One region of the Thauera humireducens genome, then DNA from elsewhere that is predicted to be linked to it. Evidence: riboswitches for the same ligand, from Rfam matches in the RefSeq annotation. Region 1 holds a riboswitch; each other region holds the start of a gene.
The links. A riboswitch is a leader RNA that binds a small molecule or an ion and turns the genes downstream of it on or off. The one in region 1 is predicted to bind cobalamin.
Positions count from the first base shown of each region.

Region 2: another riboswitch for cobalamin. It lies ahead of AC731_RS13065 (TonB-dependent receptor domain-containing protein); the one in region 1 lies ahead of bluB (5,6-dimethylbenzimidazole synthase).
Region 3: another riboswitch for cobalamin. It lies ahead of AC731_RS14260 (energy-coupling factor ABC transporter permease); the one in region 1 lies ahead of bluB (5,6-dimethylbenzimidazole synthase).

Region 1 covers NZ_CP014646.1:4,068,105-4,072,309, forward strand. Annotated here, with positions in the region: gene rnr (ribonuclease R) at 1-950, shown strand, start outside; gene rlmB (23S rRNA (guanosine(2251)-2'-O)-methyltransferase RlmB) at 943-1,695, shown strand; cobalamin riboswitch at 1,731-1,924, shown strand; gene bluB (5,6-dimethylbenzimidazole synthase) at 1,972-2,712, shown strand; gene AC731_RS18910 (bifunctional diguanylate cyclase/phosphodiesterase) at 2,768-4,205, opposite strand, start outside.
Region 2 covers NZ_CP014646.1:2,781,067-2,785,271, forward strand. Annotated here, with positions in the region: gene AC731_RS13065 (TonB-dependent receptor domain-containing protein) at 1-1,786, opposite strand, end outside; cobalamin riboswitch at 1,918-2,159, opposite strand; gene cobU (bifunctional adenosylcobinamide kinase/adenosylcobinamide-phosphate guanylyltransferase) at 2,252-2,800, shown strand; gene cobT (nicotinate-nucleotide--dimethylbenzimidazole phosphoribosyltransferase) at 2,856-3,902, shown strand; gene AC731_RS13080 (adenosylcobinamide-GDP ribazoletransferase) at 3,913-4,205, shown strand, end outside.
Region 3 covers NZ_CP014646.1:3,040,823-3,045,027, reverse strand. Annotated here, with positions in the region: gene AC731_RS14270 (sirohydrochlorin chelatase) at 1-2, opposite strand, end outside; gene cobM (precorrin-4 C(11)-methyltransferase) at 1-826, opposite strand, end outside; gene AC731_RS14260 (energy-coupling factor ABC transporter permease) at 826-1,464, opposite strand; cobalamin riboswitch at 1,651-1,872, opposite strand; gene AC731_RS14255 (glycoside hydrolase family 19 protein) at 2,047-3,648, shown strand; gene AC731_RS14250 (CHAT domain-containing protein) at 3,790-4,205, shown strand, end outside.

The sequences.
Region 1 (4,205 bases):
TCTTCACCGGCAGCGTGTCGGCGGTCGTGTCCTTCGGCCTCTTCGTCGCCCTCGACGACATCTTCATTGAGGGCCTGCTCCACATCTCCGATCTGGGCAGCGACTACTTCCACTACGACGAGACCCGCCACGCCCTGCTGGGCGAGCGCACGGGCAAGCAGTTCCGCCTGTCGGATCGGGTCAAGGTGCAGCTGGTGCGGGTCGACATGGCCACCAACAAGATCGACTTCCGCCTGATCGAAGGTCCGCTGGCGGTCGAGAAGCCTGTCGCCGTGGTGGAGGAGACGCCGGCTCCCGCGCCTCGGCGTGCGCGCAGAACGACAAGGACGGCTGCCGACAAGGCCGCGGTGGAGACCGTCGTCGTGGCAGCACCGGCCGCGGCGTCCGCCGTGGAGGTCGCCAAGCCGGCAAGGAAGGCGCGGGCGAAGCCTGCCGCCGCGCCGGCCGAAGAAGTGATTGAACCGGCCGCCATCGCGGCAAAGCCGGCGCGCAAGCCCCGGGTCAAGGCGCAGTCCGTGCCGGAAACGCCCCCCACGCCGGTGACACCGGCGCGTAAGTCGCGCGTCAAGGCCGCAACGGCGCTTTCCGCGCAGAAGGCGCCGCAAGCGAGCGTGCTCGACGATATCTGGCAGAAGGCGGCCGACCAGGAGGCAGCGGCGCAGAAACTCGCGGCAGAGGAGGCGGCCAGCGCGCGGGCCGGCAAGAAGCGCAAGGCGGCGGACAAGGCGGAGGGCAAGCCTGCGAAGAAGGCAAAGGCACCCGCCGCCAAGGCCAAGTCCAAAGTCAAGGCGGGCGCCAAGGTGAAGCCTGCAGCCAAGCCGGCGAAGAAATCCGCTGCGAAGGCGGTGAAGGCGTCCGCGACCGCTGCCGAGCCGGTAGAATCGCGCGCCTCCAAACCGGCCGCACGTTCTGGCGGCAAGACCTCGACCAAGGGAACCCGCCGTGGCTAAAGCCCCAGAAACTGTCTCCACCCGCCTCATCTACGGCTTCCATGCCGTTTCCGCCAAGCTACGCCACGCGCCGGATTCGGTGCTGGAAATCTTCCTGTCCGGCGATCGCAAGGACGCCCGAGTGCGCAAGTTCGTTGCCCAGGCCGAGGCCGCGGGCGCACGCATCACGTCCAGCGAAGGCGACAAGCTCGACGCGCTGGTCGGCACGCGGCGCCACCAGGGTGTGGTGGCCAAGGTCGACGCCACGCGGCGCGACATCAAGCTCGCCGACGTGCTCGACAGCCTCGAAGAGAATGCGCTGATCCTGGTGCTCGACGGCGTGCAGGACCCGCACAACCTCGGCGCCTGCCTGCGCGTGGCCGACGCCGCCGGTGCGCATGCGGTGGTGGCGCCGAAGGATCGCGCGGTGGGCCTCAACGCCACGGCGGTCAAGGTCGCCAGCGGTGCGGCCGACACCGTGCCCTACATCACCGTCACCAACCTGGCCCGCGCACTGCGCGAGATGCAGGATGCCGGCGTGTGGGTGGTCGGTGCCGCCGGCGAGGCCGAGAAGTCTCTGTACGAGATCGACCAGAAGGTGCCCGTGGCCTGGGTGCTGGGTGCCGAAGGCGACGGCTTGCGCCGCCTGACGCGCGAGACCTGCGACGAACTCGCCCGCATCCCGATGCACGGCAGTGTCGAGAGCCTGAACGTGTCGGTCGCCAGCGGCATCTGCCTGTTCGAGGCGCGTCGCCAGCGCGGCTGAACGGTTCCGGCGAGCCCCGTCTTTGGGGTAACCTCTCGCCCTTCGAGCTTCGGGGTGCCCGCGCCAGTCGCGGGAGAATCGGGAAAGCGGTGCAACTCCGCTGCGCGCCCAGCGCCGTGATGGGGATTGTCCGGGCATGGTTTGCCCAGCCACTGGTCCGCAAGGATCGGGAAGGCGCCCGGACGAGATGATCCACAGCCGGAAGACCGGCCCCGAAGCGTATCAAGCAGCCGCCTGGTCGGCGGTTGTCCACTGCTCTACGACAAGGGGAATTTCATGAGCAGTCCTTCGCAGGCCGTCCAGACCGATCCGCAGTTCAGTGCCGAGGAGCGCGCCGCCGTCTATCGGGCCATCCACACCCGGCGCGACGTGCGCGGCCAGTTCCTGCCCGACCCGATCCCGGACGAGGTGCTCGCGCGCGTGCTGACGGCCGCCCACCATGCACCGTCGGTCGGCTTCATGCAGCCGTGGGACTTCGTGCTGGTGCGCTCGCGCGAAGTGCGGCAGAAGATCCAAGCCGACTTCCGCGCCGCCCATGCCGAGGCTGAGCTGATGTTCGAGGAAGGCAAGCGCGACACCTATCGCAAGCTCAAGCTCGAGGGCATCCTCGAGGCGCCGGTCAACCTGTGCATCACCTGCGACCGCAGCCGCAACGGCCCGGTGGTGATCGGCCGCACCCACATCGGCGCGATGGACGTCTACAGCGCGGTGTGCGCGGTGCAGAACCTGTGGCTTGCCGCCCGCGCGGAGGGCCTGGGCGTGGGCTGGGTCAGCATCCTGCATCAGCAGACCCTGCGCGAGGCGCTCGGCATTCCGCAGGACATCGTGCCGATCGCCTATCTGTGCATCGGCTACGTCAGCCATTTCTATGACAAGCCCGAGCTGGAGTCGGCGGGCTGGCTCAAGCGCATGCCGCTGACCGAACTGCTGCACTTCGACGGCTGGCAGGGCAGGGCGGACGAGGCGGGCGAGCGGCTGGTCGACGAGATCGGGCGGGTGTGGCCGATCCTGAAGTAGGGGTTTCGACCGCGGCGGCCGTGCTCGACGCCTTGCCCTGGCAGCGGCTCAAGATTCAGTCGGATAGGGTGGCGAGGAAGTCGCCCCAGGCCTCGATCGGCAAGGGCCTGCCGAACAGGTAGCCCTGATAGAACTCGCAGCCGTGCAGCCGCAGGAACTCGCGTTGCGTCGGCGTCTCGACACCTTCGGCGATCGTCTCGAGGCCGAGTGCGTGGCTCATCGACAGGATGGCCAGCACGATGGTCTCGCTGCCTTCGTCCTCCGTCATGTCGCGGATGAAGGACTGGTCGATCTTGAGCTGGGCGAAGGGCAGGCGCTTGAGGTAGGACAGCGAGGAGTAGCCGGTGCCGAAATCGTCGAGTGCGAACTGGATGCCGAGCGTGCGCAACTGGTTCATGCGCGCCACGGTTTCGTCGAGATCCCCCAGGATCACGCTTTCGGTCAGCTCGAGCTTGAGCCGGCTCGGGTCGATGCCCGCGCCTTCGACCGTACGGCGCACCATGGCGAAGAAGTCCGCCTGGTGGAACTGCCGCGCGCTCACGTTGACCGCGATCGAAAGCTGGCGGGTTGCCGGCGCCTGTTGCCACTGCGCGATCTGTGCGCAGGCGGTGCTCAGCACCCACTGGCCGATCTGTACGATCAGGCCCGTGTCTTCGGCCAGCGGAATGAACTCGGCCGGCGAGATCATCTTGCCGTCGGTGCCTGGCCAGCGGATCAGCGCCTCGGCACCGGCGAGCCGGCCGTGGCGGTCGACCTGGGGTTGATAGACGAGGCGGAAGCTGCCGGCCTGCAGGGCTTCGCGCAGGCCGATTTCCATGCGTGCGTGGGCATCGACGACCGCCTGCATTTCCGGATTGAAGAAGCGGATGGCGTTGCGTCCTTCTTCCTTTGCCCGGTAGAGCGCGACTTCGGCCTGCTTGAGCAGCATCTCGGGTGCGACCGCCTTGCCGCGGAACAGGCTCACGCCGATGCTCAGGGTAGCGTAGTGAGGCTCGTCGCCGTTCTCGCCGAGTGCGTAGGGCGCATCGAGTTCGGCGTGCAGCTTCCGCGCGATGAGCTCCGCGCGCGCGATGGCGTCGTCCTGATTGTCGCCGATGTTCTCGATGACGATGGCGAAGTCGTCGTCGCCATGGCGGGCGACGGTGTCGTCCTCGCGCATGGCGGCGCGCAGGCGGTTGCCGAGTTCCTTCAGCAACTGGTCGCCGCTGGCATGGCCGCGCGAGTCGTTGAGTTGCTGGAAGCGGTCGACGTCGAGCAGCATCAGCATGCCCCAGGCTTCGCTGCGACCACTGCCGCGGATCGCCTGCTGCAGGCGGTCGCGCAGCAGGGCGCGGTTGGGGAGCCCGGTCAGCGCGTCGTAGTAGGCCAGCCGGTGCAGCAGCGCCTCGGACTGCTTGCGCTGGGTGATGTCTTCCTTGACCGCGACGTAGTGCGTGATGGTGCCGTCGGGCTGCTTGATCGGCGCGATCGTGGCCAGTTCGAGGTAGCTCGCG
Region 2 (4,205 bases), 1.3 Mb from region 1:
CGTAGTTCTGGGCAAGCTCGTAGTCCTTGTCGAGAAGGTTGTTGGCGCGCACTTCCACGCTCCAGTCCGGCGCCAGCGCGTAATGCACGTAGGCGTTCAGCAGGCCGTAGCCGCCCATGCGGTTGGCCGCGTTGTTCGGGATTCGATCATACCGCCGCCCCTGCGCGTTCCACTCCATCCCCCAGGTCCACGGCCCGGTGGCGCGCTCGATGCCGAGCGAACCGCCGATGCGCGCACGACGGCCGAGCTCATCGCCGGTTTCCTCGTCTTCCGTGTCGAGGAAGTCGATGCTGGCCCGCACGCGGTAATCCCACAGCATCGTGCTGGCAGCCAGCTCGACGCCCTGGATCGAGGCCTCCGCCACGTTGGCCGGCGCCCAGTCGCCCATCGGATCGGCCGGGTTCACCGGCGCCCACGCGATCAGGTTCTTGATGCGGTTGTTGAAGTAGGTCGCGCTGAGGCTGGTGCCGCCGCGCTCCCACACCAGGCCGGCCTCGCGGTTCAGCGCCTCCTCGGGCTTCAGGTTCGGGTTGCCGCTGAACGGAAAGTAGAGGTCGTTGAACGTGGGCGCCTTGAACGCCGTGCCGATGCTGGCACGCGCGCGCCACTCCGGCGTCAGCCGATAGCCGTAGGCCAGCGCACCGGTGGTCTTGCTGCCGAACTGCGAATCCTCGTCATGGCGGGCGTTGACCTGCAGGTGATGGCGATCGAACTGTCCGCTCCAGCCGAGCAGCACCGAATTGGTGTGCCGCTGGGTCTTGTCATAGTCGGCCGTCGAATCGACTTCCTGCTCGAGATACTCGTAGGCGGCCAGCAGCGAGCCGACGCCCAGGGCGATGTCGTGCTGCCAGGTGAACTGGCGCTGCGCGGTCTCGAACGTGGATTTGGCGTTACGATCAGAATAGTTGTGCGACTCGTCCGCGCCGTAGCCGAAGCGCAAGGTGCTGGTCCAGTCGGCGGTGATCTGGTTGCGCATGTGCAGCCCCAGCGAGTCGGTGCGCTTGTCCAGATACGAGTTGAACACCTTGGCGTTGTCGTACCAGTTGCGCATGTCCGAATGCAGCACGGTCAGGCCGATCTCGTCGGCGTCGCGGAAACCGAGCGACACCGAGCCGCTGAAGTACTCGTTGCGGAAACCGTCGTCGTCGGGATCGCTGCCGCGCGTCGACTTCGGCTTGGCATCGATGCCGTCACTGCGTTCGCTGCCGGCGGACACGTTGTAGCGCAGCCGCTCGACCCCGCCCGCCAGCGTCGCACCCAGCGTGCGCGCACCATCGGTGCCGACGCCGGCACGCACGCTGGGCTGGAAACCCTCGCGTCCCTTGCGCGTGAACACCTGGATCACGCCGCCGATCGCATCGGAACCGTAGAGCGCGCTCGCCGGGCCGCGCAGGATCTCGATGCGGTCGATCAGCTCGAGCGGAAGGTTCTCGAGCGTGGGCGAGCCGCTGGTCGCCGACCCCACGCGCACGCCATCGATCAGGAGCAGGGTGTGCCCCGAGTTGGCGCCGCGGAGGTACACGCTGCTGCTCGAGCCCGGACCGCCATTGCTCGCCACCTGTACGCCGGGACGGCTGGACAGCAGTTGCACCAGCGTGGCATTGCCGGCACGGGCGATCTCGTCGCGGTCGATCACGTCGACGCTGGCAAGCGCCTCATCGGCCGTGATGGGCTGGCGGGTGGCGGTGACCACGACGTGGCCAAGCTGGGCATCGTCGGCCTGGGCCGGGACGAACGGGTAAGCGAGCGCGCACGCGGAAACCAGCGCGGAAAGGCGGATCTTCATTGTCGGAACTCCCTTCGCCATGCCGCGCGTCCCCGCACGCCATGGCAACTTCACATGGACGCGCCGACAGCGTGGGAGAACCGAAGAGAGCAGGACAAACCGCGCCCGTCGCCGCCACCCCGCGGCACATCCGCCAATTCGCGTTCCGGCCGGTCTCCGGGCTCGTGCGCTGTACCGGCCGCAGGGCCGGACGGGTGGATCGCCTTCCCGGGAGTCGTCCTCCCAGTGGCTGCGTGATCCGCCTTGCGCGCACTTACCGTTGCGGGGGCAGCACAGGCATTGCGGCCATCGAGCAGAGGATGGTCCGCGCACCTGTTTCCCGTTTAACCCTGGGCGAGAATCGCCCGTGGGCACCGATAACGCGCCGCCCCTTCCGAGGCAGTGGGGGCGGATGATACCGTACGGGCGAGTATCGTGCACTGCAATAAATGACAGTCCTCTTTCCGGACAGGAGCCATCAGAACAATGACATGCGAGCTGATCCTGGGCGGCGCGCGCTCGGGCAAGAGCCGCGAGGCCGAGCGCCGCGCGACCGAATCCGGGCTGGCGGTGACCGTGATTGCGACCGCCGAGGCGCTCGACGACGAGATGGCGGCACGCATCCGCCGCCATCAGGCGGACCGGCCCGCAGGCTGGCGCACGGTGGAGACGCCGGTGGCGCTCGCCGACACGCTGCGGCGCGAGGCAGCCCCCGACCGCTGCCTGCTGGTCGACTGCCTGACGCTGTGGCTGAGCAACCTGCTGGTGGACGCCGAGAGCCTGCCGCCCGGCGCCGATGCCGAAGCCCTGCCGCTGTTCCGAGCGCAGCGCGACGCGCTGCTCGCGACCCTGCCGCGACTGCCTGGCCGCATCGTGCTGGTCGCCAACGAAGTCGGCCTCGGCCTGGTGCCGGAGCACCCACTCGGCCGCCTGTTCCGCGACGAGGCCGGCCGGCTCAACCAGGCGGTCGCCGCGCTGTGCCCGCGTGTGGTGTTCGTCGCCGCCGGCCTGCCGCTGGTGCTGAAGCAGGACTAAACTCGCTCCCCACCCAGCCGCGGCCCCGACGCCGCTCCACCGGAAACCTCGCGTCATGAACCTCGCCATCACCGCGCCCGACCAGGCGATTGCCACCGAGCTGCAACACAAGATCGACCGCAAGACCAAGCCGCTTGGCGCCCTCGGCCGGCTCGAGCCGCTGGCGCTGCAGATCGGCCTCGTGCAGCAGACGCTGACGCCCCAGTTGCGCCAGCCCCACATCGTCGTCTTCGCCGGCGACCACGGCGCGGCGCGGGCGGGCGTGTCGGCCTACCCGCAGGACGTGACCTGGCAGATGGTGGAGAACTTCCTGGCCGGCGGCGCCGCAATCAATGTCTTCAGCCGGCAGATGGGGCTGGGGCTGACCGTCGTCGATGCGGGGGTCAATCACGACTTCGGCAAGCGCGCCGGCCTCATCGACGCCAAGATCGCGCCGGGTACGGCGAACTACATCGAACAGCCGGCGATGAGCGCCGAACAGCGCGACGCCGCCCTGCAGCGCGGACGCGAGATCACCCATGCGCTGGCGGACAACGGCTGCAACTGTGTCGGCTTCGGCGAGATGGGCATCGGCAACACCGCCTCGGCCTCGCTGCTGACGCACTGCCTGGTCGGTGCCGAGCACGGCGCCGACCTCTACACCGTGACCGGCCGCGGCACCGGACTGGATGACGCCGGCCTCATCCACAAGCGCGCCCTGCTCAAGCAGGCGCTGGAGCGCGGCGGCCGCCCAACCGATCCCCTGGCGGTGCTGGCCGAGTACGGCGGCCTCGAGATCGCCATGATGGCCGGCGCCATGCTCGGCGCCGCCGAGCGCAGGATGCTGGTCCTGATCGACGGCTTCATCGTCACCTCTGCACTGCTGGTCGCCCACGCCATCGACCCGGACGTGCTGCCCTACTGCGTGTTCGCTCATCGCTCGCAGGAACCCGGCCACGGCATCCAGCTCGACCACTTGGGAGTGGAGCCTCTGATGTCGCTGGATCTGCGCCTGGGCGAAGGCACCGGCGCCGCGCTAGCCTGGCCGCTGGTGCAGTCGGCGGTGAGCTTCCTCAACGAGATGGCGAGCTTCGAGTCGGCCGGCGTCAGCGACCAGGGCTGACGCACACGGCATGCGCTACCAGCTCGAACTGTTCTTCACCGCGCTCGGCTTCTTCACCCGGCTGCCGGTGCCGGCCTGGGTGCCGTGGTCGCCCGAGCGGCTGAACCACGCGGCGCGCTTCTTCCCGCTGGTCGGCTGGGTGGTGGGCGCAACCGGCGCGGCAGGCTACGCGGTGTTCGCGCTGGTCCTGCCCGCCTCGCTGGCGGTGATCCTGTCGATGGCGGTGACGATCCGCCTCACCGGCGCCTTCCACGAAGACGGCTTCGCCGACACCTGCGACGGCCTCGGCGGCGGCTGGGATAA
Region 3 (4,205 bases), 1.0 Mb from region 1:
ATGCGGATTCTCCGGTGGGCAGGCCGGCTTCGGAGGCAGGCGCCGAGGCCTTGCGGAAACGGTGGCCGAAGCCCGGGTCGTAGAGCTTGGAGCGGGCGATGTCGGGCCAGTGGCGGGCGCCGAGCGCGGGGCTGGCGATGATCATGGCCTGGCTGGCGATCTTCTCGTCCTGGCAGCGGCGCTTGATGTCGGCCAGCGTGCCGCGGACGATCTTCTCCGCGCCCGGCCAGCTCGCCTTCTGCACCACAACGATGGGCGCCTCCTCCGGCCAGCCGGCGGCGCGCAGCGCGCGCTGCACCTCGTGCAGCAGCGTGATCGACAGGAAGATGCACAGCGTCGTGCGGTGCGCGGCGAGCGCCGCCAGGTCTTCGCCCGGCGGCATCGGCGTGCGGCCGGCGACGCGGGTGAGGATCACGGTCTGCGTCACTTCCGGCAGGGTCAGGGTCTCACCGGCGGCGGCGGCCGAGGCCATCGCCGAGGACACGCCCGGCACCACCTGCCAGGCGATGCCCGCCGCATCGAGCGGGCGGGTCATCTCGACCAGCGCGCCATACAGGCCGGGGTCGCCGGTCTGCAGGCGCACCACGGTGCGATGGCGGGCGCAGGCGTCGAGCAGCCAGGCGCTCATGGCCTCGAGCGTCATGTCCCTGGAGTCGCGGATCTCGCAGTCGGCCGGCGCGTACTGCGTGGCCGTGCGGTCGACCAGCGAGCCGGCGAACAGGATCGCTCCGGCCTGCTCGAGCAGGCGGCGGCCCTTCACGGTGATCAGGTCCGGGTCGCCGGGCCCTGCGCCGACGAACCAGACCGTGCCGGGCGTCCCGGTCATCAGCGGCTCGCCGGGACGGCGAAGCAGAGCTGGACCAGCGGGCGATGCGCCTGCGACTGCAGCAGCCTGACGACGGCCACGGTCAGCACCGGCTCGATCAGCACCACCGGCAGGTAGGCGGCGGCAAAGGTCATCCACTCGGCGAAGGGGGTGGCAACCTCGCCCATCGACAGCCAGAAGCCGACCATGATCGCGACGCCGGCGTAATAGGCGGCATCGAGCTTGAGCACCGACCTGATCTCGGTCGCTGCCCCGGCGGCGAGCCTGCGACCGAGGCCGAGATGCAGCGCAAGCAATGGCACGGCCAGCGACAGGAAGTTGACGCCCAGGTGCAGCAGGTCGGCGGGCTCGAAGATCACGCCCTGCAGCAGCAGGCCCAGGCCGAAGCCGAGCAGCGTGGGCACGAAGCCCAGCGTCAGGTAGATCGGCATCGCCCCGATGAAGTGCAGTTCCGACGCGCCGGCGGGCAGGTGGAAGCTCTGCATGAAGACCGAGAAGAACAGCGCCGCGAGCAGCGTACGCAGGACGAGTTGTGGCTGCTTGAGCAGTTGCGGTGCCTGGGCGGCGGCGAGGCCGATGGCGGTGAGATTGGCGGCGGCGATCTTGGCGCCGGAAAGGATGCCGGGTTCGATATGCATGATGACTCCCCACGAGTGCTTCGAATCAACGATGGGAGCCACGCAGGCGGAGTGTGCGTACGTGCGCGCACCCTGGCCTCGCCAAGGACGTGCGGACGCATGCAATACGAATCGGCTGGAGCTTCCGGCGCACGCAGGCAGCCGGCGGAAAACCAGTCGGATCGAACCCTCACCCCGGGGCTCACATCAACCAAACTCGATCGGGCCGGTCTTCTGGCTTGCCTTCTTCCTCGTCCGCCGACCTTCCCGAGCGCAAGGCTCAGTGGCGTGTGGCGGAGTCGTCAGGCTCACAGCAGCGGGGGCTGCGCCGGACTGGTCGTACGCGCGGGGCGGACGACGTCACCGGACTTCCCGTTTCACCCTGTCATGCGGCTGCATGACAAGGCACCCGGATCGAATGCGGGCGCAGACTAATCGAAACCGATCCGGATATGCAAGTTGCCGCTGCGGAAGGTCGCGGCGTGACCGCAGGGTAGAGGCGACATTCCGATGGGCTGCGCCACGGCTTGAATAGCGTGCGCGCCTGGGCTTTAGTGAGAGTGCGCCGACGGCCGCGGGGGCGCGCTTTCCGGGAGACACAGCATGTTGATCACGCGCGAGGTGCTGACCCGCATGGGGGCGACCGGTCCCAATGCCGATCGCTATGTCGAGGCGCTCGATGCGGCCATGGCCCGGCATGCCATCGACACGGCGCCGCGCATCGTCCATTTCCTCGCGCAGACACTGCACGAGTCGGGCTGCCTGCGCCTGACGGAGGAGAACCTGAACTACTCGGCGGACGGACTGCTGAGGGTGTTTCCACGCTATTTCCCTACCCGTGCCGACGCCGAGGCCTGTGCGCGCAAGCCCGAGCGGATCGGCAACCGCGTGTATTCCGGGCGCATGGGCAACGGGCCCGAAGCCAGCGGCGACGGCTTCCGCTACCGTGGCCGGGGCCTGATCCAGCTCACCGGCAAGGACAACTACCGCGCCCTGGCGCGCTGGTGCGGCCAGGACGTGGTGGCCGAGCCCGACCGCGTGGCCGGCGAGCTGGCGGTGCAGTCCGCCGTGTTCTTCTGGGAGCGCAACGCCCTCAACGACCTGGCCGACATCGATGACCTGAAGGCGATCACGCGCCGCATCAACGGTGGCCTCAACGGCTTTGCCGACCGCCGCGAACTGCTCGAGAAGGGCCGCCACGCGCTGCGCGAGCTCGGGCTGGCGGGCTCGGTGGCACCGGCCTCGGTGCCGTTTGCCCCCACGCACCGTGTGGTGCCGCTGCAGCTGAACCTGCGTTCCGCCCCGCGCGTGTCGCCGGCGACCTTGCTGGCTTCGCTGGCACAGGGGACCGAGGTCGAGGTGCGCGGGCCGGGCGCGGCCGCGGGCTGGGTGCGGGTTCGCGTGATGCTCGGCGGGACGATGCGTGAGGGCGTGGTGGCCGAGCAGTATCTGGCCGCCGTGGCGCCACAGCCGCGTGCCCGCGGCCGTGCGCGTGCCGCGCTGCAGGGCGCGGCGTCGCTTCCGGCCTTGCCGCCCGCGGTGCTGCACGACGCCCTGTCCGCGACCAGCCGGGTCCGTGCGGAGGGGCGCATCCATCCGCTCGCCGAGGGCGATCGGCCTGCGCGCAACGCGCGGGTGTCGACGGCGCGTGCCGCCGAACTGCAGTCGATCCTGGATTGGCTCGATGTCGCCAACCCCGCGCATCGCCGCTATCGGCCGCTCGATGGCAAGGGCGTGGCGCTGGCGTATGTCGCCGACTGCGCCGACCTTGCCGGCGTCTATCTGCCGCGGGTGTGGTGGACCGACAGCGCGCTGCGCCGCCTGACGCTGGGCGAGGCGGTCGCAGCGGTCCTCGACCAGACCGTGCGCGAGATCGGCATCAATGCGCTTCACGACTGGCTCGACGACCAGGGCACGGCCTTCGGCTGGGTGCGCGAACTCGACCCCACACTGCTGCAGGCGGCGGCGAATGCGGGCGAGGTCTGCGTGATCGTTGCGCGCCATCGCGACATCGACCAAGCGGGGCAGGTCTCGCTGGTCGTGCCGGAGCAACCGGGCGCCGAGGCCCTGCGCCGCGCGGATGGCGAGGTGCTGCGGCCGCTCGAGTCGATGGCCGGCCGTCGTGGCGTGCGCGCCGCGGTGTCGCGCAATGCCTGGTGGACGGGGCGCCGCTTCCAGTCCTTCGCGTTCTGGCGCCACCCGTGACGGAGCGGTGAAGGTGGATGATACGTTGCGCCGCAGCGCCGTCGCACGGCCGGTGTCAGTGCTCGCTGAAAATTCCATGGGCATGAGAGGATCGTCGCTCCGACGGGCGGGTCGTCCGCGGGTCGAACAAGGGAGAGCATCGTGGCCAACAGTCAATCCACCCGGCGCGGCGCGCCTGCGCTGAAACTGCCGGTGCAGGCCGAGGCGGGCGCCGGCACGGCACTGCCCGGCGTGCTGCGCAGCGCCGGCAGTCGCGCCGACGGCAGCGACGGCATCGCCCTGGTGCCCGGCCTCAAGGTCGTGCGCACGCTCGAACTCGCCGAAGTCAGCCGCAGCGCCGACGCGCCCGCACCGGCGCAGCTCGATGCCGGGCCGCGCCTGCTGGCGCTGGAGGCGTCTGACGGCACGACGGTATTCATGCGCGCCGATGCGCTGGCCGAGCAGCTCGCGCGGGCCCGCCCCGAACTGCTCGACACCGACGGATGCATCGACTTCGCCCGTTTCCGCGACAGCCGCGACACCTCGCGCGGTGCGCTGGGCTGGGTGTGGCGCCGCGT